Regions from separate parts of the Nonomuraea sp. bgisy101 genome, predicted to be linked through region 1. Evidence: riboswitches for the same ligand, from Rfam matches in the RefSeq annotation. Region 1 holds a riboswitch; each other region holds the start of a gene.
What was found. Region 1 has a riboswitch for cyclic di-AMP ahead of AC3EO4_RS34415 (D-alanyl-D-alanine carboxypeptidase family protein). Riboswitches for the same ligand answer to the same signal wherever they lie in the genome.

Region 1 (5,364 bases):
TCGATGTACCGGACGATACGCCAGCTCACCAACCCTTGGCCCATACTGCGCTCGCTGCAGCGCGACCGGCAGGACCCGCTGCCGGAGCTCTCCGAGACGGCCGACGGCGCGGGCGTGACGTTCCGCCGGCTGGAAGACCCGCGGGAGGTACGCGCCCACATCGACGAACTCGCCTTCAGCGCCCAGGAAGAGGTACTGGCGGCCGAGCCCTACGACACGCTGCCGCAGGAGAACATCACGCACAGGCGGCCCGTCGACGTCCGCTGTCTGCGGCGCGGCGTACGCATCAGGAATCTCGTGCGCACGACCGCCCTGGAAGATCCGCACACCCTGAGCCATCTGCGAAAGCTGCACGCCGACGGTGCGCAGATCAGGGTCGCGAACGAACTGTCGCACCAGATGCTGGTCTACGACAGCCACACGGCGCTGCTCCCGATCGACGTCCACGACACCGCCAGGGGTGCCCTTCTCATCGAGGAGAGCACCCTGGTGGGCGGCGTCGTCAGCCTCTTCGAGAGGCTGTGGGCGGCGGCGACGGACTTCGCCACGCTGACGGCCCCCGGTGCCGGGCGGATCACCCGGCTCTCCGAGACGCAGCAGCGTGTGCTGACCTGCATGTGCACCGTGAGCAAGGACGAGGTGGGCGCCCAGCGGGCCGGCATGTCGCTGCGCACCTACCGCCGGCACATAGCGGACCTGCTGTGTGCGCTCGATGCCGGCAACCGCGCACAAGCAGCGTTGACGGCGCGCGAGCGGGGCTGGGTGTGACCGCATGCGGGGCCTCGCCCATCGTACGTGGTGATCTTGTACTCGACCGCCGTGAGGGAGAGGGTCAGCTCACGGATCCGACGGCGGATGGTGTCGCGATGTTCGAGCAGCACGTCGAGCCGCCATGGCAGCCGGCCTAGATCGGCCGGACCGACGCAGGGACGCCCTCGAAGTCGGCGCTGCGGGCGGTCTCGGCCCACTGCTCGACCTGCTCCAGGCCACGCCGGTAGACACCCGAGATACGCTCGACCGCCTCGCGCCCGAGCGGCAGCCGCAGCGGCACCTCGTCACTGTGCGCGAGGGACACGATGATCTCGGCCGCCCGCGCCGGGTCGCCTTCCTGCAGGCCGTCGGTCCCCGCCATGTCCGCGCGGACGGCGGCGAGCAGGTCGCGGTAGGTCTCGGACGCCTCGGCGAACTCGAGCACGTCGGCCGCGTTGAAGTCGGTCCTGAACCGGCTGGGCTCGACGATCATCACGCGGATCCCGAACGGCGCCACCTCCCCTGCCAGGGCCTCGGACCAGCCTTCGAGGGCGAACTTCGACGCGGAGTACGCCGACACGCCGGGGAACGACATCCGCCCGCCCTGGCTGCTCATCTGCACGATCGTCCCCGTGCCCCTGCCCCGCATCGCCGGCAGCGCCGCTCGGACGAGGGCCGCGGGGCCGAACAGGTGCAGCTCCATCAGCTCGCGCAACCGCGAGTCACTGACCTCCTCAACCGCTCCCACCACGGCCCGGCCCGCGTTGTTGACCAGCACGTCCACCTGCCCGAAGCGGTCGAGCGTGCCCTGCACGAGGTCCGCGGCCGCGGCGACGTCTCGGGCGTCGAACTTCGCGATCAGGAAGGTGTCCGGGTACGCGGCCTCCAGGTCGGCCACGCTCTCGGGCCGGCGCACCGCCGCCACCACGTTGTCGCCCGCCGCGAGCGCCGACTCCGCCAGTGCGCGCCCGAAACCGCGGGACGCGCCGGTGATGATCCAGGTCTGTGTCGTCATGGCGAGAACGCTATGGTTTCGAGCGCGCTCGAACGCAAACCCGCGCGACCACGAACACTGAGACGTCGTCGTGGTGAGCGGGTGGCGAGACGCCGGAAATGATGTCGCCGGGCATTCGGCTGAAGCGTAAGGTGCGGGCGTGCATCCTGCTGATTTCTATACAGGCATCGTCGCCGAGTTATACGGGCCGCTGAAGTCCGTGGCCCAAGATCCAGAGCCCTACGCGGCGTTCGTCCAAGAGGCTGGTTCCCCGGCTCTGGAGCTGGGGTGCGGGGACGGCGATCCATTGCTCGACCTGCGTCGGCGCGGCCTCGACGTCGAGGGTGTCGACTCCTCGGCGGACATGCTGCAGCGGTGCCGTCACCGGGCGCGGAAGCAAGGCGTCGATGTCGTCGTCTACCACCAGCGCATGGAGGCGCTCGATCTGCCACGCCGCTACCGTGCGATCTTTCTTGCCGGGCCGACTTTCAACCTGCTCCCCGACGACTCCATCGCTCTGGCCGCCCTTCACCGCATCCGCGACCATCTCGCCGTGGGCGGCACCGCCCTGGTGCCGCTGTTCGTCCCATCGCCCACACCTGCCGAACGGATCGGCCGGGTGCGCACCGCTACAGCGGACGACGGTGCAGAGTTGCGGGTCTCGGTGGTGTCCGAGGAGCGTAGCGATTCCGCGCGGACGCAGACGACGGTGTTGCGCTACGAGCGGTGCCGCGACGGCGAGAGCACCGTCGTGGACCGCCCCTGGGTACTGCACTGGTACACCCGCTCAGGATTCGAGAGCCTTGCCGCAGCCGCCGGCCTGATCGCGGTCTCGGTCCTGGAGTCGCCAGGCGCCTCCGACCTGCAATTCCAGCTGCAGGCCGCCGGTTAAGCTGCTGTCGAGTTGTCAGGGTTGCCTGCTGGTCGCCGCCCAGTCGAGGAGCGCCTGAGCGGTCTCGAAGCGGCGGCTGGAGCTGCTCTCTCCCAGAAGCACGCCGACCAGCTGACGGCCGTCCCGGTCGGCGGCGAAGGCGAGGGTGTAGCCCGCGGCGCGCGTGAATCCGGTCTTCAGGCCGATGGTGCCCGGCGTGCGGAGGAGGCGATTCGTGTTCCGCCAGGAGTAGGCGCGGTGCTCCGCCGTCTCAGGGATCGAGCGGTGCCGGGTGGAGCCGACCTTCTTGATCAACTGGTTGTTCAGCGCCGCCTGGGCGAGCCGCACCTGGTCGCGTGCGGTGGAGTAGCCGCCGCCCTTGGTGGGCATCCCGTCGACGTTGACGTACAGCGTGTCCTTCATGGCGAGCTCGCGGGCGTTGGCGTTCATCTTCGCCGTGAACGCGTCGACACCAGGCCCGTACGTGCGGGCGAGCGCGTGGGCGGCGTCCGCGCCGGAGGGCAGCATCAGGGCGTACAGCAGGTCCTCCACGGTGAGCCGGTCACCGGCGCGCAGGTACGCCACCGAGGCGCCGCCCCTCGACGCGTAACGCACGTCCTTGGCGGTGACCTCGACCACGTCGGTCGGCTTGGCCTGCTTCAACACGGTGTAGGCGGTCATCACCTTGGTAATGCTGGCCACCGGGACCCGAAGATCGGCCTTCTTGCTGAAGTAGACCTTGCTGGTCTTGGCGTCGATCACATGGGCGGCACGGCCGAGCACCGCGGGGGCGTCAGCGGAGGGGGCGGGAACGTGGGCACGGGGGGCCGGTGAAACGACCGAACCGGCCGGTGGGGCGGCCTGTGCGACAGGGGCGACGGCGGTCACGGCGCCTGCGGTGATGGCGACGCCGAGCAGCGCGCGGCCCAGCCGGTTCTTGAGGTACGTGGGCATGAAGGGGTTGTGCTCCTAGCTTCCATGCCGCCTACCGGGTTAGCTGACGGGTTCGGGCTGGGAAGTGCCCTACGGACGCGGCTGAGCCGGCGTTCGATTCACCCCAAGGGAAGTGGGTCCCCGGTTCCGTGGATACGGATTCGGCGGCCGAGTGTCGTCCTGCGGATGAGCCTCAGGAGACGCGCGGTCCGGGCAATGCAATGGCAACGGACGAGTCGACGGCTCGCTGCACAATGCACTAAAAATAGCCAAACTGCACAAAAGGGGCAAATACTCCACACTCGCTCCTGCCCGATCCGCTACGCGTCGGCGATCGACCCCCAGCCGTCGTTCCAGATGTTGTCCCAGTCGGCCTTCACGATGAGCTTGTACGCGCGGTGATCGCAGCACCGAGCCGGCAAGGTGCGACACCGACCGCCAGCAGGCGGAACCGGCTCGATCCGCGCCCCAGCCGCGTCCGTTGACTCAGCGTCCCCGGTCATGTCGGAGCGGGGACGGTTCGAGGTCGAGCGCGAGGTGGAGTTGGCGCGTCCACCAGCGCAGCTGCGCGGTCGGGTCGCTCGCCGCGACGCCGGTGAGGCCGGCGCTGCGGCGGAAGGCACTCCCGTAGAGAGGCTCCATCGCCATCGCTTGGTGGAGGGCCGCGACCGCGAGCCGCGTGTCCTCGATCGAAGCCGCGGACGGCCGGAGCCTGTGGAGTGCGTCGACAAGCGGGTTCAGCATCCCGTCGCCATGCTCTCGCCAGCCCGCAGCATGCAGCGCGACCGCCAGCTCGCCGTAGCCCTGCCGGTACAGACCTGCGAGTGACTCGACGAGCTCCAGGAGGTCGGCGCCCTGCTCCAGCCACGACGAGAGAACGTCCTGCACAGCGGCTCTCAGTTGGCGTCCACCGTGTCGAAGCAGTTCGCGCAGCAGGTTGTCGCGGCTCTGGAAGTGGTGTGTCACGCCGGCGTCGGTCATGCCGACCCGGGCGGCGACGGCACGCACCTGGACCGCCGCGACGCCTCCGTCGGCGAGCAGCGCTGCCGCGGCGTCGAGGATCAGCCGGCGAGCCTCTTCAGGCGGTCTTCGTGTACGGCGTGTCCCCACGACTCCAACCTTACCTTGACCGGCCAAGGCAGCGGGTCGTATCGTACCTTGACAGCTCAAGGTAAGGGGTGCGGACATGCCTGTGGTCGACCTCACGACGTCGCGAGGGAACGAGGTTCCGGCCTCCCGTGAGGGCCTCGCTCGACGATTCGGTGCCGTCCCTGGCGGCAGGCGCCGGGACGAGCCGGGCTCCGACCAGCGATGACCGAAGTCACCCTCGCCCGAGGAGACGTAACGCTGCGAGGCACGGCCACCGGCATCGGTCCGACCGTCATCCTGCTCCACGCCGGCGCCGAACGTCGCGGTGTGTGGACGCCGGTCGCGGCGGCGCTCGCCCTGTCCGGGCTCCGGACCGTGGCCTTCGACCTGCGCGGTCACGGCGACAGCTCGGGACGGGCAACGACGCTGCGGGCCATCGAGCAGGACGTGACCGCGATGATCTGCCGAGAGCCGGCACCGGTCGTCGTGGTCGGCGCCTCCCTCGGCGGGCTGGCCGCCATCGCGTCCCTCGCCGACCCACGCGCGGCACGACATGTCGCCGGGTTGGTACTCGTCGACGTCGTACCCGATCCCGATCCCGATCGGGTTCGCGCCTGGCTCGATGCCCGTGGCCTCCGCCACATCCACGCCGAGCTCGTCGAGGACATCCTCGAACGCGGTCCCGAGCTTCTGGCGACAGCCGCGAAGATCGAGCTGCCGATCCTGC
Region 2 (5,364 bases), on a different contig from region 1:
TCGGGGTGGCGTCCGCCGTGCGACTCGGCGTGGCCCCCGCCGCTCAGCAGGGGGCGGCCATCCGCTGACCTGGGTAGCGGAAGAGGGAAGGAGGGGAGCGCATGGGAGGTCTCACCCGGCGGGAACAGTCCGTGGGTTCCGCCGCCGGCACGGTGGCCGGCCTCATCTGGGGCCTGGCCTTCCTGATACCGGTGCTGCTGCCCGGCTGGAGCCCGGTGGCCGTGACGGTCGGCAGGTACCTGGCCTACGGCCTGGTCTCCCTGGTGCTCTTCGCCTTCGGCGGGCGTGTTCTGTGGCGCCTGCTGCGGCGGCACTGGCGAGTGGCCCTGGCGTTCGCGCTGACGGGCAACGTCCTGTACTACCTGCTGCTCGTCGTCGGCATCGAGCTGGTCGGCGCGCCGGTCACCGACATCGTGATCGGCTGCATCCCCGTCACAGTGGCACTGCTCGGCAACGCGCTGTCGGGGGCCTACCGGTGGCGCTCGCTCGTCATGCCGGTGACGCTCGTGGCGATCGGCCTGACCGTGGTGAACGCGCTGGAGCTGGGTGGGGCCGCCCCCACCGAGGACCGGCCGCTCGGGCTGAAGGTGCTCGGCCTGCTGGCCGCCGTGGGCGCCGTCCTCCTGTGGACCTGGTACGGGCTGGCCAACGCGCGCTTCCTGAGCCGCCACCCCGAGGTGCCGGGCGGGGGCTGGTCCACGGTGATCGGCCTCGGCACGGGGGTCGTCACGCTGGCCGGCCTTCCTGTGGCCGCGCTGTCGGGCGAACTGTCGCCCGATTCCGGCCCGTCCGGGGAGAGTCCGGACCTGGCCGCGTTCGTCGTCGCCGTGCTCGTGCTGGGTGTCGTGGTGTCGTGGGCGGCCACGGGCCTGTGGAACGTCGCCTCGGCCCGGCTGTCGCCCACGGCCGCGGGCATGCTCATCAACGTCGAGACCGTGGCCGGGTTCGCCTACGTCTACGCGGCACGCGGCACATGGCCGCCGCTCGGCCAGGTCGTCGGGTTCGCCCTGATCCTCATCGGCGTGCTCAGGGTCGTCCGGCTGCCCACCACAGGGGGAAGACCGGCTGAGACCCGGTTCGGCCGCGCCGTTTTCCTCTGACGCGATGTCCTCTGGCGTGACGTTCCTCTGGCTCGACGGTCCTTTGACTCGACGCTCGTGAGCGCCGGGACGCCTGGATCGGCGACGCGGTGGCCGCGACGGACGCGGCGCGCCGCTGGACCGCATCGAAAGGGGTTCGACGGAGGGGGGACCTGGCCGGAGACGCCGGTCAGGGGCAGCCGGAGACGGGAGGGGAAGGTGTCCTGGACCCGCCGCGACCGGACGCGTGTCGTCGGGGGGGAAGGCCGGGGGAGGACACGGCACGTGCGGTGGGGGGAGGGGGCCCGCCGCTGGAAAGCGGGAGAGCCGAGGCGCCCCGCGTGGCGAGGGCCCTGACGGCGGCCGCCCCGGGTCCCGTGGTGGGCCCCCGTTACCAGGAGACGTGCCCGATGAGTCGTGGTTCGATCATCGGGCCGACCTGGCAACAGGGCCGGGGGAGTGCGGCGGAATCGTCAGCCCGAGTAGGTGGGGTAGCCGTAGCCGACGACCTGCGACGTGGGACGGACGCGCTGCTCGACGACGCCGTTGCCGGTGTTGCCCTCGATCGTGGAGATCGTGCCGTCGCCGTTGCCCTTCTCGACGAAACCGACGTGGTTGATGTCGTCGAGGCTCTTGCTGCCGCTCCAGGAGAAGAAGACGACCGCTCCGGGCTTGGGGGTCTGGCCCCAGCGCTTGTTGGCCTTGAACCACTTGGCGTGAGCCACGGTGTAGGCGTCCCAGCCGACCTGCGGACGGGCGCCGGTCTGCTCGCCGACCCAGGAGACGAACATCGCGCACCACGCGGCGTTGGCGTAGGCGGTGACGCTGCCGCCGTCCCTGGCGACGGTCTCCCTGGCGCGCTGCGAGTTGACGTACCAGTTCTGGAACTTGGTGCCGCCGCCCGCGGCGTTCTCCTTGATACCGATCTGCTTCTTGGCCTCGGCCAGAACCGCGGCAGCGCTCGGCATGGCCTTCGTCTGAGCCTTGCCGGCGGCGCTGACCCTGGCCGCGTCCTCCTTGGGCGCGCCTGCGAGGGCGGCTACCCGGGGGCTGTCGGCAAGCGGGAGCTTGTCGGCCTGAGCGATCTGGGTGGGTACGAGCGCGCCGGCGATGACGACTGCGCCCAGCGCGGCATGCGCGTAGTTGAGCTTGGGGGCACGGCTACGGCTGTGCTTTGCCATGTGAAGGGGAACTCCTTGCTAGCTTCCTGCCGCTTACCGGGTTAGCTGACGGGTTCGGACGCGAAGCTGCCCTACGGCACGATGTGCCGATTCACCCCAGAGAGATTGGGTCCCCGGTTCCGCGTGGTGCGGATTCAGCGGTCACAGGTGAACCTGTGATGATTGCAATGTCTGGCAATGTCCGGATTGCCCGGTTTATGCCTTGAGTGAGCCTAAGGTAATACATGAGGCAAGTAGCTTACAAATTGATAAAGGTCCGTCGATCATCTACGGTCAGGACATGTCGCCACAGGACCTGTTCAACAGGGGGCTGCGGGAAGACGGACACCGTCCGGACGAAGCCCGGCGATGGTATCTCCTGGCGATCGAATCGGGTCATCCCGCGGCCGCCCAGCGGGCGGCCTTCAACCTGGCGCTGATCGAGGACGAGAGCGGCCATCTCGACGAGGCTCGCCACTGGTACGGCAGGGCCGCCACACCCAGGGCGCAGTTCAACCTCGGCGTCCTGGAGGACTGCTGCGGCAACACCGAGGTCGCGCGCCGGTGGTACACCAAGGCTGTCGAATCGGGCCACCCGGAAGCGGCCCCGCGCGCCATGTTCAACCTGGGCCTGCTCGAGGACAGGGAGGGCAGGCCGGAGCGGGCCCGGGCCCACTTCCTCATGGCCGCGGGGTCGGGGCACGAGGAGGCCGCCGCCCGCGCTAGCGAGCGCCTAGCCTGATCCGCGCGTCCTCCAGCATCCGCATCATCGCCAGGCTCTCCTCCAACGGCATGATCGCGCTCTCCGTCCTGCCCTCGGCCAGTGCCAGCCGTACCTCGCGCACCTCTTCGGCGTAGCCGTTCATGGCCGGGTCAAGGACGAGTTCCTCGGGCTCGACGCCGGGCCCTGAGAGCAGGATCCGCTGCGGCGCCCAGAACGGCGCGGCGATGTCGGCCCGCAGCTCCGTCCCGACCACGGTCGCGGTGTTGGCCAGCGGGCTGAGCAGGGACGTGTCGAGCAGCGCCCGCGCCCCGCCCTCGTAGGTCAGCAGCGCCCCCACCTCGGCGTCGACGCCCGAGGGACCGAGCGATCCTGTGAGATGCGTCTCAGCCGGCTCGCCGAGCAGCAGCTGCGCCAGCCCGAACGGGTAGATCCCCAGGTCCAGCAGGACTCCGCCGCCCAGCGCGGGATCCCACAGCCGATGCCGCTCCTCGTACGGCATGACGAACCCGAACGACGCCTGCACAGAGCGCAGCGCCCCGAACCGCTCCTCGGTCAGCAGCCCTCTGATCAGCGGGTTGAAGCGCATCCACATCGCTTCCATGAGGAACACGCCAGCCTGCCTGGCCAGGTCCACCATCCGCTCGGCGTCGGCCAGGCTCGCCGTGAGAGGTTTCTCACACAGCACGGCCTTGCCCGCCGCGATGGCCGCCTCGGCCACCTCCAGGTGCTGGGCGTGCGGGGTGGCCACATAGACCACGTCCACCGCCGGGTCCTGGCACAGCTGCGCGTAGGAGCCGTAGGCCGACTCGGCCCCCAGCGTCGCCGCCAGCTCGGCGGCCCTGCCCTGGTCGCGGGAGCCCACGGCGGCGACCCGCATGCCGGGCTCCGCGGCGATGACCGCGCCGACCGTCCTGGCGATCCCGCCCGTGGCCGCGATTCCCCAACCCAAGTCACGCATGAGAGTCCTCTCTATCGGTGATCGATCTTCCCATCACCCCGGACACGCGTACGGCCCGCGCCCGGGGCGCAGGCCGTGGCCGACGGGCGGGTCAGCCCATCCAGTCGAAGGTGGCGGGGTCGGGACCGAGGCGCGTGCCCCTGTTCAGCGCGCCGATCGCCGCCATGTCCTCGGCGTCGAGGGTGAAGTCGAACACGTCGATGTTCTCCCTGATCCGCGAGGGGGTGACCGACTTGGGGATCACCACGTTGCCGAGCTGGATGTGCCAGCGCAGCACGATCTGGGCTGGCGACTTGCCGTGCTTGTGGCCCAGCGTGGCCAGCGCGGGGTCGTCGAGCAGCCCCCTGCCCTGGCCGAGCGGGCTCCACGCCTCTGTCAGGATGCCGTTGGCCTCGTGAAAGGCGCGCAGCTCCGCCTGAGGGAAGTGGGGGTGCAGCTCGATCTGGTTGATCGAGGGGACGATCTCCGTCTCGTTCATGAGCCGCTCGAGGGTCTCGATCGTGAAGTTCGAGACGCCGATCGCCCTGACCCTGCCCGCCCTGTAGAGCCGCTCCAGCGACTGCCACGCCTCGACGTACTTGTCCTGGGAAGGGACGGGCCAGTGGATGAGATACAGGTCGAGGTAGTCGAGGCCGAGCTTCGACAGGCTCGTCTCGAAGGCGGCCTCGGCCCTGTCGTGCTCGTTGTTCCACAGCTTGGTGGCGATGAACAGTTTCTCGCGAGGCACGCTCGAGCCGGCGATCGCGCGGCCGACGCCCTCCTCGTTGTAGTACAGCTTGGCCGTGTCGACGCTGGTGTAGCCGGCCTCGATCGCGGCTGACACGGCCCGTTCCGCCTCGTCGTCGGGCACCTGCCAGACGCCGAAGCCGAGTTGCGGTATCTGAACGCCGTCTGTGTTGAGCAGCAGCGAGTTCATGTTCATGCCTCCATTGTTCACTCCGCGTTAGCTGGCGCTTCGAGTGGGCGTCCTACCGTTGCGCGTGTCGTGAACGAACAGGAATCCGTGGCCTGGGTGGAGTCGCCACTACAGATGCTCTGCGCCGTCGAGGCCCACCACGCCGGGCTGCTGGGAGACCGGACGCTGGTGGTGCCACGCGCCGGGCTGCGCCCGCTCGCGGCCACCAGGCGTGAGCTGGTCACGCTCGACCTGCCAGAGGGGCTCGAGCTCGCCAAGCCCAGCGAGCGCATGCCACGCAGGCTCAACGCCGTCGGCGACGCCTTCTCCGGAAGGGTCCAACTGCGCTGGGTCATGATCCGTCCGGGCCGCGTCGTGATCGTCGACGACGGTCTCGCCACGATCAGGCTGCTCGAACTGCTGTCGGCCCGCCCTGTCAAGCCGCTGCTGCGGGCGCGCGCCACCCCGAGCACGTGGCGGAACACGCTCGGCCACCTGGCCGCCCGCAGGCTGCGCGCCACCGCCCGCAGGGGCGCGCTCTCCGTCTT
Region 3 (5,364 bases), on a different contig from region 1:
CAAGCTCGTCCAGGAGCTCTTCGAGGAGCTCGTCGAGCACACGCTGATCCAGCCGACGTTCGTCATGGACTACCCGCTGGAGACCTCGCCGCTCACCAGGCAGCACCGCGACGATCCGCTGCTCACCGAGAAGTGGGACCTGATCGGATTCGGCACCGAGCTCGGCACGGCCTACTCCGAGCTGGTCGACCCGATCGAGCAGCGCCGCCGGCTCACCGAGCAGTCGGTGCTGGCCGCCGGGGGCGACCTCGAGGCGATGCAGCTCGACGAGGACTTCCTCCAGGCGCTGGAGTACGCGATGCCGCCGACGGGTGGCATGGGCGCGGGCATCGACCGGATGATCATGGCCTTCACCGGCAAGAACATCAGGGAGACGATCCTGTTCCCGCTGGTCAAGCCCTCCCACTGACCCTGCCTCTGCCCCGGTCCCGCACGGGCTTCCCGCGAGGGACCGGGTACGGCAGGCGAGCGGCTCGCGCCGTACCGGACACGCGTCGTGACGCGTCAAGGTGTGAGGACCAGGCGGCCGCGCAGGCCTCCCGCGGCCAGGCGGGCGTGCGCGTCGGCGGCCTTCTCCAGCGGGTAGGTGCCGGCGACCCTGGCGGTGAGCCTGCCGAGCCCGGCGAGCCGGGCGATCTCGGCGAGCTGGCGCGGCTCCTCCCTGAAGAACACGGTCGCCACGTCGGTCCCGCGCAGCGCGACGGGTGCCACTCCGGCCGTCAGCGTGATGAAGGTGCCGCCGTCGCGTAGAGCGTTCAGCCCCGCGAGGCCGGTCACCGCGGCGTCGATCACGGCGTCCACCCCGTGGGGCACCCGCCGCCTGACGCCCTCCCCGAGGTCCTCCTCGCGCGGGACGAACCATTCCGCACCGAAGCCCCGCACCAGTTCCTCGTCGTCCCTCCCGGCCGCGCCCACCACCCGCAGGCCGCGGGCGGTCGCGAGCTCCACCGCGAACCCGCCGACCGCGCCGGCGGCGCCTGTGACGAGCACGGTCCTGCCCTGGTCCAGCCGCGCCCTGTCGAGCGCCTGCCACGCGGTCAGCGTGTTGAGCGGCAGCGTGGCCGCCTCGACGGCGGAGATCCCCTGCGGCGCGGGCGCGACCGCGTGGGCGTCGACCACCACGTACTCCGCCTGCGCCTTGGTCGGCAGCTCCAGCCGGCCGACGAGGGCGATCACCTCCTGGCCGGGCGTGAAGGCCACGTCCTCGCCGACCTGGTCGATCACGCCTGCCGCGTCGAAGCCGAGCCCGTAGGAGGCGAGCCTGCGGGCGACGCCGTAGTCGACGAGGGTTCCCGCCGCGACCGCGAGGTCGAACAGGTTCACCCCCGCCGCCGCCACCTTGATTCGCACCTGGCCGCTGCCCGCCTGAGGGATCGGAGCCTCGATGAGCTCGGGCGAGCCTGAACCGCCGATGAGCGCACGCATTGTCGTCATGCCGCCGACCCTAGGGAGAGCTGCTCTCTTCTGGTAAGAAGGCACCTGGAAGTGCGTAACCCACCCGAAGGAGCCCCGTTGGCGACCATGACGGCGGCCGAGCGCCGCGCCGAGGCCAAGCAGGCTTATGACGCCTATATCGCGCAGTGCCCTTCAAGGAAGCTGCTCGACGCGCTTAGTGACAAATGGGTCAGTCTGGTGCTCACGGCTCTCGCCAATGGGCCGCTGCGTTACAGCGATCTCGCCAGGACGGTGGCGGGTGTGAGTCAGAAGATGCTGACCCAGACGCTTCGCGGACTGGAAAGGGACGGCCTGGCCTCCAGAACGGTGACCGCCTCGGTGCCGGTGCGGGTCGATTATCGGCTGACGCCACTCGGAACGAGCCTGCTGCCACTCATGGCGGCGATCAAGGAATGGGCCGAGAGTCACATCGAGGATGTCGAGCTCCCCCGCGAACACTATGACGCCCAACGGGACGGCGAACAATCGGGGCGAAATTCCGGATAAGGACAGTTTCCTGTTAGGCGGTTGTGGACCGTTCTACGCACCACACGCCATGCGAGTTCTTCATATAGAAACGATCAAGTCAATAGCCGCCGTCAAGCGCCGCACGAATCGACCTTGACGACCTTTCCCGTATGCGTTTACCGTCTGCGAGACGAGCAGCTTGCTCGGGCCGAGACGTCGCCGAGTTGTGCTGTTGGGGGGAGGGCTCCCGATGGATGTGCTCACCGACGACGGAGTCGTGCTGAGCCAGGACGACCTGGAACTCCTGGCGGAGTTGGCCAAGGGCGTCACGGTCGACCGCGTGGGCAGGACGCTGGAGATCAGCGGTCGCACGGTCCGCCGCCGCCTGCGGGTCATCTGCGACAGGATCGGCGTCGCCACGGCGATCGAGGCGGTGGCCTGGGCGGCGCGCCGAAGACTCATCTAGCCGGCGCGGTTGCGTCTCGCGTACGGCCTCCATCCGGTTCCGGCGCGAGCGGCTCCCGGCTACTAGTCGGCGATGCGGACGGCTCCCGCGAAGGGCCTGTTGCCGATCGTGGCGATCCGGACGACGTCGCCGGTCTGGGGCGCGTGCACCATCATCCCGCCGCCGATGTAGATGCCCACGTGGTGCAGGTCGCTGTAGAAGAAGACCAGGTCACCCGGGCGCAGCTCCTCGCGCGTGATGTGCGTGCCCGCGGTCCACTGGTCGCCGGTGTAGTGCGGCAGGCTGATGCCGACGCGCTGGTAGGCGGCCATGACCAGCCCCGAGCAGTCGTAGGAGCCGGGACCTTCGGCCCCCCACACGTACGGCTTGAGCTGCTGCGTCAGCGCCCAGCGCGCGGCCTCCGCCGCCTTGCCGCTGCCGATGATCGGCAGGTTGACCTTGGTGGCGCGGGTGCCGGGCCGTCCCGCCTCGCCGATCGCCCGCCTGAACAGGCTGCTCTCGACCTTGGCCACCATCGAGGTGATCTTGTCCCGCTTGCCGCCGAGGTCGTCGACGAGCTTCTGGACCTCCGCCAGGCGCGTCTTGGCCGTCGCCCTGGCCTTCTCCGCGGCGGCGATGGACTCGGCGAGTTCCTTGACCTCCTGGCCCTGCTGCTGGTTGATGGCGAAGGAGGTGGCGGCGGCGTCGAGGAAGGCGCCGGGATCGGTCGCGTTGGCGAAGGCGAGGCCGTCGGTGAAACCGCCGGACATGTAGGTGCTCTCGGCCAGGAGGGTGGCCCTGGCGCGCTTGGCTGCCAGATCGGCTTCGCTGGTGGCCAGGATCTTCTTGGCGTTGTCCGCGGACTTCTTGACGCTCTTGAGCTTCTCGCGCTGCCCGTTGTACTGCTCGGTGAGCGTCTCGATGTCGTTGTGGAGCTTCTCGACCTGCTTGGAGAGCTCCCTGAGCGACGGCTTGGGGTCGGCCATGGCCGAGCCGAGAGGCGTGGTGAGGACCAGAACGGCCATCGCGGCGCCCAGGATCGCGAACCGCTTCTGGCGGGAACCGGGTTCGTGGGGGCGGGCGTGCTCGCCCGCCGACTCCCCTTCGCGGATGCGCCTGCGCTTCACCAACCAGCTCCTCTCGTAGTCGCCGACCGGGTTAGCTGACGGGTTCGGGCCGGAGCAGCCCTACCGAGCCCGAGCTCGGATTCACCCCTTGACGGCTGGGCGGCCGCCGGCGGGTCCCCGGCTCCCCTTGTGGGGGATTAGGCGTGTCTCCACGCCTGGCCGCGTGGGGGACATCGTCGGTGGACACTAGTGCAAGCAAGGTTCGTGCTCAACCAGAACTGCCAATCCAGTAGAGGATGCGCATCCAAAGGATCACGGGTAGATCACGCAAAAGCCCGATCGACCAGGGGATTGCAAAGCCTTTACTGAGTTTCGCGAAGGTTTGTCGGGTTTGTCGTGCAGAGATGCATAGCGTGCCCGCCTCGCTACAGTGCGTCATGTGACGGTAGTTAAGGGTGGGCCGAAACGAGCTAGGTACGCTGAAGGGCCATGGAGCAGGTCGTCGAGCGCACAATGCAGGACACCGAGATCGTCGTACGGCGAGCCCGCACGCCGGACGTCAGGTCGATCAGGCGCCTGGTCGACATCTACGCGGGCGCGGGCCGCAAGCTGCTGGAAAAGGCCACGGTCACGCTGTACGAGGACGTCCAGGAGTTCTGGGTCGCCGAGCGCGGCGGCCAGGTCGTCGGCTGCGGCGCGCTCCATGTGCTCTGGGAGGACCTCGCCGAAATTCGCACGGTCGCGGTCGACCCCGCCGTCAAAGGTTCAGGCATCGGTCACCGTATTGTTACCGCGCTGGTGGGAACGGCCCGTGACCTGGGGCTCCGCAGGGTCTTCTGCCTGACGTTCGAGGTCGACTTCTTCGCCCGGCACGGCTTCGTCCCGATCCAGGGAACACCGGTGTCACCCGAGGTCTACGCCGAGTTGCTGGCCTCCTACGACGAGGGTGTGGCCGAGTTTCTGGATCTGGAGCATGTCAAGCCCAACACCCTTGGCAACACCAGGATGCTGCTCCATCTGGAAGCAGTTGACTATGGCGTTGACCAAGAGGAAAGGTGATTGTTGATACTCATGTCGATACGTTGGGCAACAGCAAGCATGTGTCCTGACATGTGCCACATGCGCCATCGAAGCGAGGTGACACGGTGAGCACCGGACAGCCGCCGTATCCGCAGGATCAACCTGATGACAATTCCGGATACGGTCAGCAGAACGCAGGACGCCCGGGCGAGCAGCCCGATCCTGACGTGACGATCGTGGGCTACCGCCATGAAGGCGGCGGCTACGGTCAGCCGTCCCAGGGCCAGCCCGACTACGGCCAGCAGCAGGGCTACGGCCAGCAGCAGCAGGGCTATGGTCAGCAGGGCTACAGCCAGCCCGGCTACGGCCAGCAGCAGGGCTACGGCCAGCAGGCCGCGTCCTCGGGTCAGCAGCCCGGCTACGGCCAGCAGCAGCCCTCCTACGGCCAGCAGCCCGGCTACGGGCAGCAGGCCCCTTCCTCGGGGCAGCAGCCCTACGGCCAGCCTGACTACGGCCAGCAGCAGCCCGGCTATGGGCAGCAGCAGCCCTCCTACGGTCAGCAGCCCGGCTATGGGCAGCAGCAGCCGTCCTCGGGCCAGCAGCCTTCCTACGGTCAGCCCGACTACGGGCAGCAGCAGGGCTACGGTCAGCAGGCATCCTCGGGCCAGCCGCCCGAGTACGGCCAGCCCGGCCACGGCCAGCAGCAGCCCGGCTATGGGCAGCAGCAGCCTGGTTACGGCCAGCAGCCCGGCTACGGGCAGCAGCAGCCGTCCTCGGGCCAGCAGCCTTCCTACGGTCAGCCCGACTACGGCCAGCAGGGCCAGTCGCAGCCCGGCTACGGCCAGCAGTCCCCGTACGGCCAGCAGCAGCCCTACGCCCAGCCCGGCTACGGCCAGCAGCAGCCCGCGTACGGGCAGCCCGGCTACGGCC
Region 4 (5,364 bases), on a different contig from region 1:
CGGGCTCGCCCAGAGCTCCCCGGATGGAACGATCCGCGTCGACGAGATGCTCGTCACCACTGACAAGGGCCACCACCTGGTGCGCCACCTGGTGTCGCCGTTCGAGGGGCCGCTGGTCCTCTACGTGCGGCTGGACAAGGAGCGAGCCAACCTCGCCCTTGCCCGCTACCGACTGCAGGCCATCTCAGGACAGTTGACCAAGTGACATGCCGGTACTGGACACGCTGCTCGCCGGGCTGGCGAGGCAACGCTCGACGGGCGCCCTGCGGGTGGGGCGGGCGGGCACGATCTTCATGGACGCCGGACGGGTCACCTACATGGAGTGCGCGGACACACCGAGGGCCGAGGACGTGCTGATCGCCAGCGGCAGGGTCTCGGCTCCCGCGCTGCGCAGGGCCCAGCGAGAGGGCGGCGGCGCGCGCCTGGTCGAGGACGGCATGGTCACCAAGGGCGAGCTGCAGCACTGCGTGCTCGGCGCGGTGCTCGACGCGGCCTACTTCCTGTTGCCCGTCACCGGGACCAGGCCCAAGTTCCGGCCGGGGGAGCGGCACTGGCTGGGCTCCCACTGGTACTTCGAGGTCGAGGAGATCGTCCGCGAGTGCGGGCGGAGGAGGGCTCAGTTGACGGGGATCTGGCCGTCGGCCGACGTGGACACAGCGCCCGTGGCACCGGTCAGGCGGCTGCCCGGCCATCGCGTCGTGCTGAACGACCTGCAGTGGGAGATCCTCGTCCACGCCGACCGCGCGGCCACCCCACTGGAACTGGCGATGAAGCTCGGCAGACCCGGTTACGCGACGCTGCTGGCCGTACGCCGCCTTGCCGCGGCGGGGCTGCTCGCACGTTCGGAGGGCATGCCGCCGCCGCTGCCCAGGCGGCTCGGCCGGGACGAGGAGTCGCGGCCGCGGCCCGACCCCGACGCTCCTGCCCTGCCACTCGGGCCCGTGGTGACCGCGGACCCGACCGACATCAACCTGCTGATCCGGCTGAAGAAGGCGCTGGAGGAGCTGTCGTGAGGTTCCCCTCACTCAGAAGGAGGCCACCGGTGGAGCTGCGGGACGAGGTGCTGAGAGAGATGGTGCTCCTGCGTGAACGCACTCCCGACGTCAGCGGGAGCATCGCCTGCAGCGTGGACGGGCTGACCATCGCCAGCGACCTGACGGGCGGCAACGTCGAGCAGACGGCGGCGCTCTCGGCGGCCCTCCTCGCGCTCAGCAAGCGCATGGCCATCCTGGCAGGCAAGGGCGCCCTGGAGGAAACCCTCATCTCGGGCACCGCGGGCTTCGCCGCCTTCTACGCGGCCGGCCCCACGATCGTCCTCACAGTCCTGGCCGACCCTGGCACCAACCTGGGGCTGCTGCGGCTGGAGGGTCGCAAGACGGCGGCGAGTGTTGCCGCCATCGCATCGCGAAAGTGACTCACATCCACACGGAGGAACGCATGGCGAGCATGGACGTCTCCCTCAAGGAGATGATGGCGATCGACGGCGCTCTCGGCGCCGTCGTGGTCGACTACGGCAGCGGCATGGCCCTGGGCGCCCTCGGCGGCTCCAAGGACCTGGACCTGCAGGTGGCCGCCGCGGGCAACACCGAGGTCGTCAAGGCCAAGATGCGCACGATGGACTCCCTCGGCCTCAAGGACACCATCGAGGACATTCTCATCACGCTGACCGGCCAGTACCACATCATCAGGCCGATGACCGGCAGGGGCGGCAAGGGACTGTTCCTTTACCTCGCGCTGGACCGCGGCAGGGCGAACCTGGCGATGGCGCGGCACCAGCTGCGCTCGATCGAGGAGAAGCTCGAGGTCTGACGGACCGCGCCCCGTGTCCGCGGCGCGGCGGACACGGGGCGTGCCGTACGGCCTGGGCCGCGCCCCTCGCGCCGTGCCGAATCCGGCGTTCGACCATGACTCTTCCATGATTTTTGACTTCTGATCGATTTACCATGCCGGACCCCGTGAAACCCGTTGTTTCGCAGGGGTTTTCGTGTCTTCTGGGCCTGTCGATTCGTGACGATAAAAGGTAGATCTTCTTTCCGATTCATGGCTTTGCTTTTGCCTTTGGGGTGGTTTGCGCCTAGAGTCCATTGCGTTACCGACCGGTGACGTGCCCTTCACAAGGAAGAGCAGGCTGGTCGGCGCCGAATCCCGCGAACGCGGGAACCGGGGACCCATCTCTTTGGGGTGAATCCGGCCCAGTGCCGGTAGGGCATCTCCACGCCCGAACCCGTCAGCTAACCCGGTAGGCGAGATGGAGAGGACCACACTCGTGTACTACCACCCCCCAAACTGAGCGGCGCTTTCCCCCGCTTCTTCGCGCTCTCCTTTGCGTAGCGACTGTTAGGCCCATGCCCGGCTACGCCTTTGCCTGATCTTCATTCGAGCGCGGACTGCCCATTCCCTCGCACAAAGGACTTTCATGACCCGCCGCTTTGGCATGCGCGTTTCCGCCCTGCTCGTCACCACCGCCCTCGCCGTAGGCACCGGTGCCGCCGCCGCTCTCGCCGAGCCCTCTGGGCCCGACATCAGCCAGGTCACCCAGCAGCGGACCCTCCTCCAGGGGTCCACCACCGCCTCCTACTACTGGGACGACGCCTCCGGCCGCGCCGGTGACACCGGCCTGCCCGCCAGTGGCATTCCGATGCGCAAGGGTCTGATCGCCAGCCCGAGCTGGCCCCTCATGACCGAGGGCTACGTCGTCTACAAGGGCAAGAAGGCCCCCTTCTTCGTCGGCGACCGCGGTCCCGGCAACCCCTCGAACAACGGCATCATGCTCGACCTCGACGCCAAGACCTTCGCCGAGCTCACCGGCGGCAGGTTCAACTCCGACACGCTGGGCGTGGACGGCATCGGCGGCGAGGGGCACATCAAGATCCAGTACGTCATCACCAAGTGGGGCAACGGCGTGGGCAAGAAGAACCACCCCGTCGCCTTCTCCACCGGTGCGTGGAGCCGTAAGGACAGGAACCCGGCCAAGCCGCCGGTCGACCTCCTCGCCCTCGCCAAGGCGAAGAAGGCCGAGGAGGCCAAGAAGGCCGAGGCCAAGCGGATCGCCGCGGTGAAGGCCGAGGAAGAGGCGCAGGGCGGCGCGTCCGTCCAGCCCGCCTCGTTCGACACGGGCGCCGCCACCACCACCGCCGCCCGTACCGAGACCACGGACGAGAACGGCCACACCGGTACCGCTCTCGCCCTCATCGGCGGTCTGGCGATCGTCGGTGGCGTCGGCTACCTGGGCCGCGGCCACCTGCGCAAGGTCGTCTCCCGCTAGGCCTTGCCGCCGCGCGAAACAGAATGGGATTCTGTTTCGCGTGACGCTCAAGGCGCATGCCAACGGTATCGAGATCGCCTACGACACCTTCGGCACCCCCCGTGACAGGCCCCTCCTGCTGATCATGGGACTCGGATCCCAGCTGGTCCACTGGGACGACGAGTTCTGCGAACTGCTCGCCGGGAGGGGCCACCACGTCGTCAGGTACGACAACCGCGACGTGGGGCTCTCCACCCATTTCTCCGAGGCGGGCGTGCCCGACCTCACCCCGGGCGCGGCGGCGCCCTACCTGCTGAGCGACATGGCCGACGACGCGGCCGGCCTGATGGACGCCCTCGGCTGGCCCGCGGCCCACGTGCTGGGCGTCTCGATGGGCGGCATGATCGCTCAGGCGCTCGCCATCGCGCATCCCGGCAGGGTGCTCACGCTCACCTCCATCATGTCGACCCCCAGCCCCGACGCGGGGCCGCCCACCCCCGAGGCGACGGCCGCGCTGTTCTCCGCTCCCGCTCCCGACCGGCAGGCCGCGATCGAGCGGGCCCTGGAGGTCTGGACGGTGATCGGCTCACCCGGTTACGAGCTCGACCGCGAGCGGATCGCGAAGCTCGCGGGCCTGGCCTACGACCGCGACTACGATCCCGCGGGGACCACCAGGCAGCTGGCCGCCATCCTGGCCTCGGGCGACCGTACCGAGGGGTTGGGCCGCCTGCGGATGCCCGCCCTGGTGGTCCACGGCGAGGCCGACGTGCTGGTGCAGGTCTCCGGCGGCAGGGCCACGGCCGCCGCGATCCCCGGCGCGCGGCTGATGACCTTCCCCGGCATGGGCCACGATCTGCCCCGCCCGCTGTGGGAGCAGATCATGGACGCCGTCACAGATCTTCAAGAGCGCTCTTCAGTCGCCGCAGCAGACTGAGGTCGGCCGGCTCGTGCCGCACCTCGGTGCCGGGGGGCTTGGCGACGCGCTTGGGCAGCCCTCGCTCGCGGCGGGGCTTCACCAGCAGGTCGGCCGCCGCCAGCTCCCGTACGGCGAGCAGCACGGTGTACGCCGTCGTGTCCAGCCGCCTGGCGAGCTGGAGCGGCGTCGCGCTGCCGTCGGCGTGGACCAGGATCTCCCACTGGCGGTCGGTGAGCGTGACGCGCTCGCCCGGCAGGCGGGGGACGGGCACCACGGGCGCGGCGTCGAGCTCGTCCGAGGGCCAGACGTCGTCCAGCTCCGTGCTCCTGCGCCCGCACTCGGCGATGAGCTCGTCGACCTCGAAGTGCCAGTGCGGGCCCAGCCAGTGGCGCTCGCTCGGCTGGAACTTGGGCCTGGTGTTGTCGATCCCGAACAGCACGAGCGCGGCGTCGAGCACGACCCTGCGCAGATGCTCGGCCAGCTCCTCGCGCGTCAGCAGGCCCTCGCCGAACAGCGGCTCACCGCCCTCGCGGCGCGCCACGGCCCTGTCCAGGTCGGCGGGGGTCACCCGGCCGCCGCCGGTGAGCAGCTCCTCGATGCCAGGCGTCTCGGCGCTCTCCATGTAGGTCACTTTGCCCTCGAGCAGGTAGACCACGCCCGCCCTGCCCACGCGCAGGGCGCCGGACGAGCACACTCCCGCCAGCCCGGCGAGGAGGCTCTCCAGCGGACGCACCGAGCCAGGCTATGAAGGCTCGAGCCGGACCGGAAGAGACCGGTGATGGATATCTTCATCCCGGGCGGAGAAAAGCTGCCCCGGGTAGGAGAGATCACCGTGCGTGGTCGGCGGCCTCCCTGCTGCTGAGAATCCTGCCGATGTTGCTCTCCGCCCACCGGGCGACCGCGGCGACCGGCTGGTGCAGCGAGTGGCCCAGATCGGTGAGCGTGTATTCCACCTTGGGCGGTACCTCGGCGTAGACCTTCCTGGTCAGCAGTCCGTCGTACTCCATGGCGCGCAGCGTCTGGGTCAGCACCTTCGGGGTCACGCCGCCGATGCGGTCGCGCAACTCCGTGAAACGCATCGAGCCCTTGGCGAGGCTCAACAGCACGAGCACCGACCATTTGTCGCCGATGCGGTCGAGAACCAGCCGGGTCGGGCAGTTCGCGTCGAAGGCATCGCCAGTATCCATGAGGTACCTATAGCACG

Region 2: it holds a riboswitch for cyclic di-AMP, as region 1 does, so the genes downstream of both, AC3EO4_RS51050 (CHAP domain-containing protein) here and AC3EO4_RS34415 (D-alanyl-D-alanine carboxypeptidase family protein) in region 1, are expected to answer to the same signal.
Region 3: it holds a riboswitch for cyclic di-AMP, as region 1 does, so the genes downstream of both, AC3EO4_RS07380 (C40 family peptidase) here and AC3EO4_RS34415 (D-alanyl-D-alanine carboxypeptidase family protein) in region 1, are expected to answer to the same signal.
Region 4: it holds a riboswitch for cyclic di-AMP, as region 1 does, so the genes downstream of both, AC3EO4_RS34790 (hypothetical protein) here and AC3EO4_RS34415 (D-alanyl-D-alanine carboxypeptidase family protein) in region 1, are expected to answer to the same signal.

Annotation. Positions count from the first base shown of each region.
Region 1 covers NZ_JBYITD010000021.1:159,720-165,083, reverse strand. The annotation lists gene AC3EO4_RS34430 (hypothetical protein) at 1-768, shown strand, start outside; gene AC3EO4_RS34425 (SDR family NAD(P)-dependent oxidoreductase) at 905-1,765, opposite strand; gene AC3EO4_RS34420 (class I SAM-dependent methyltransferase) at 1,905-2,636, shown strand; gene AC3EO4_RS34415 (D-alanyl-D-alanine carboxypeptidase family protein) at 2,652-3,569, opposite strand; cyclic di-AMP (ydaO/yuaA leader) riboswitch at 3,583-3,725, opposite strand; gene AC3EO4_RS34410 (TetR family transcriptional regulator) at 4,035-4,658, opposite strand; gene AC3EO4_RS34405 (alpha/beta fold hydrolase) at 4,860-5,364, shown strand, end outside.
Region 2 covers NZ_JBYITD010000053.1:27,639-33,002, reverse strand. The annotation lists gene AC3EO4_RS51055 (DMT family transporter) at 102-1,100, shown strand; gene AC3EO4_RS51050 (CHAP domain-containing protein) at 1,553-2,260, opposite strand; cyclic di-AMP (ydaO/yuaA leader) riboswitch at 2,276-2,410, opposite strand; gene AC3EO4_RS51045 (tetratricopeptide repeat protein) at 2,541-2,981, shown strand; gene AC3EO4_RS51040 (Gfo/Idh/MocA family protein) at 2,962-3,921, opposite strand; gene AC3EO4_RS51035 (aldo/keto reductase) at 4,013-4,837, opposite strand; gene AC3EO4_RS51030 (hypothetical protein) at 4,907-5,364, shown strand, end outside.
Region 3 covers NZ_JBYITD010000003.1:245,333-250,696, reverse strand. The annotation lists gene lysX (bifunctional lysylphosphatidylglycerol synthetase/lysine--tRNA ligase LysX) at 1-409, shown strand, start outside; gene AC3EO4_RS07395 (NADP-dependent oxidoreductase) at 505-1,434, opposite strand; gene AC3EO4_RS07390 (winged helix-turn-helix transcriptional regulator) at 1,522-1,941, shown strand; gene AC3EO4_RS07385 (LuxR C-terminal-related transcriptional regulator) at 2,153-2,368, shown strand; gene AC3EO4_RS07380 (C40 family peptidase) at 2,431-3,474, opposite strand; cyclic di-AMP (ydaO/yuaA leader) riboswitch at 3,480-3,628, opposite strand; gene AC3EO4_RS07375 (amino-acid N-acetyltransferase) at 3,904-4,473, shown strand; gene AC3EO4_RS07370 (RDD family protein) at 4,560-5,364, shown strand, end outside.
Region 4 covers NZ_JBYITD010000022.1:19,264-24,627, forward strand. The annotation lists gene AC3EO4_RS34770 (roadblock/LC7 domain-containing protein) at 1-205, shown strand, start outside; gene AC3EO4_RS34775 (hypothetical protein) at 207-1,013, shown strand; gene AC3EO4_RS34780 (roadblock/LC7 domain-containing protein) at 1,043-1,414, shown strand; gene AC3EO4_RS34785 (hypothetical protein) at 1,438-1,809, shown strand; cyclic di-AMP (ydaO/yuaA leader) riboswitch at 2,127-2,261, shown strand; gene AC3EO4_RS34790 (hypothetical protein) at 2,417-3,265, shown strand; gene AC3EO4_RS34795 (alpha/beta fold hydrolase) at 3,306-4,178, shown strand; gene AC3EO4_RS34800 (hypothetical protein) at 4,135-4,893, opposite strand; gene AC3EO4_RS34805 (winged helix-turn-helix transcriptional regulator) at 4,988-5,347, opposite strand.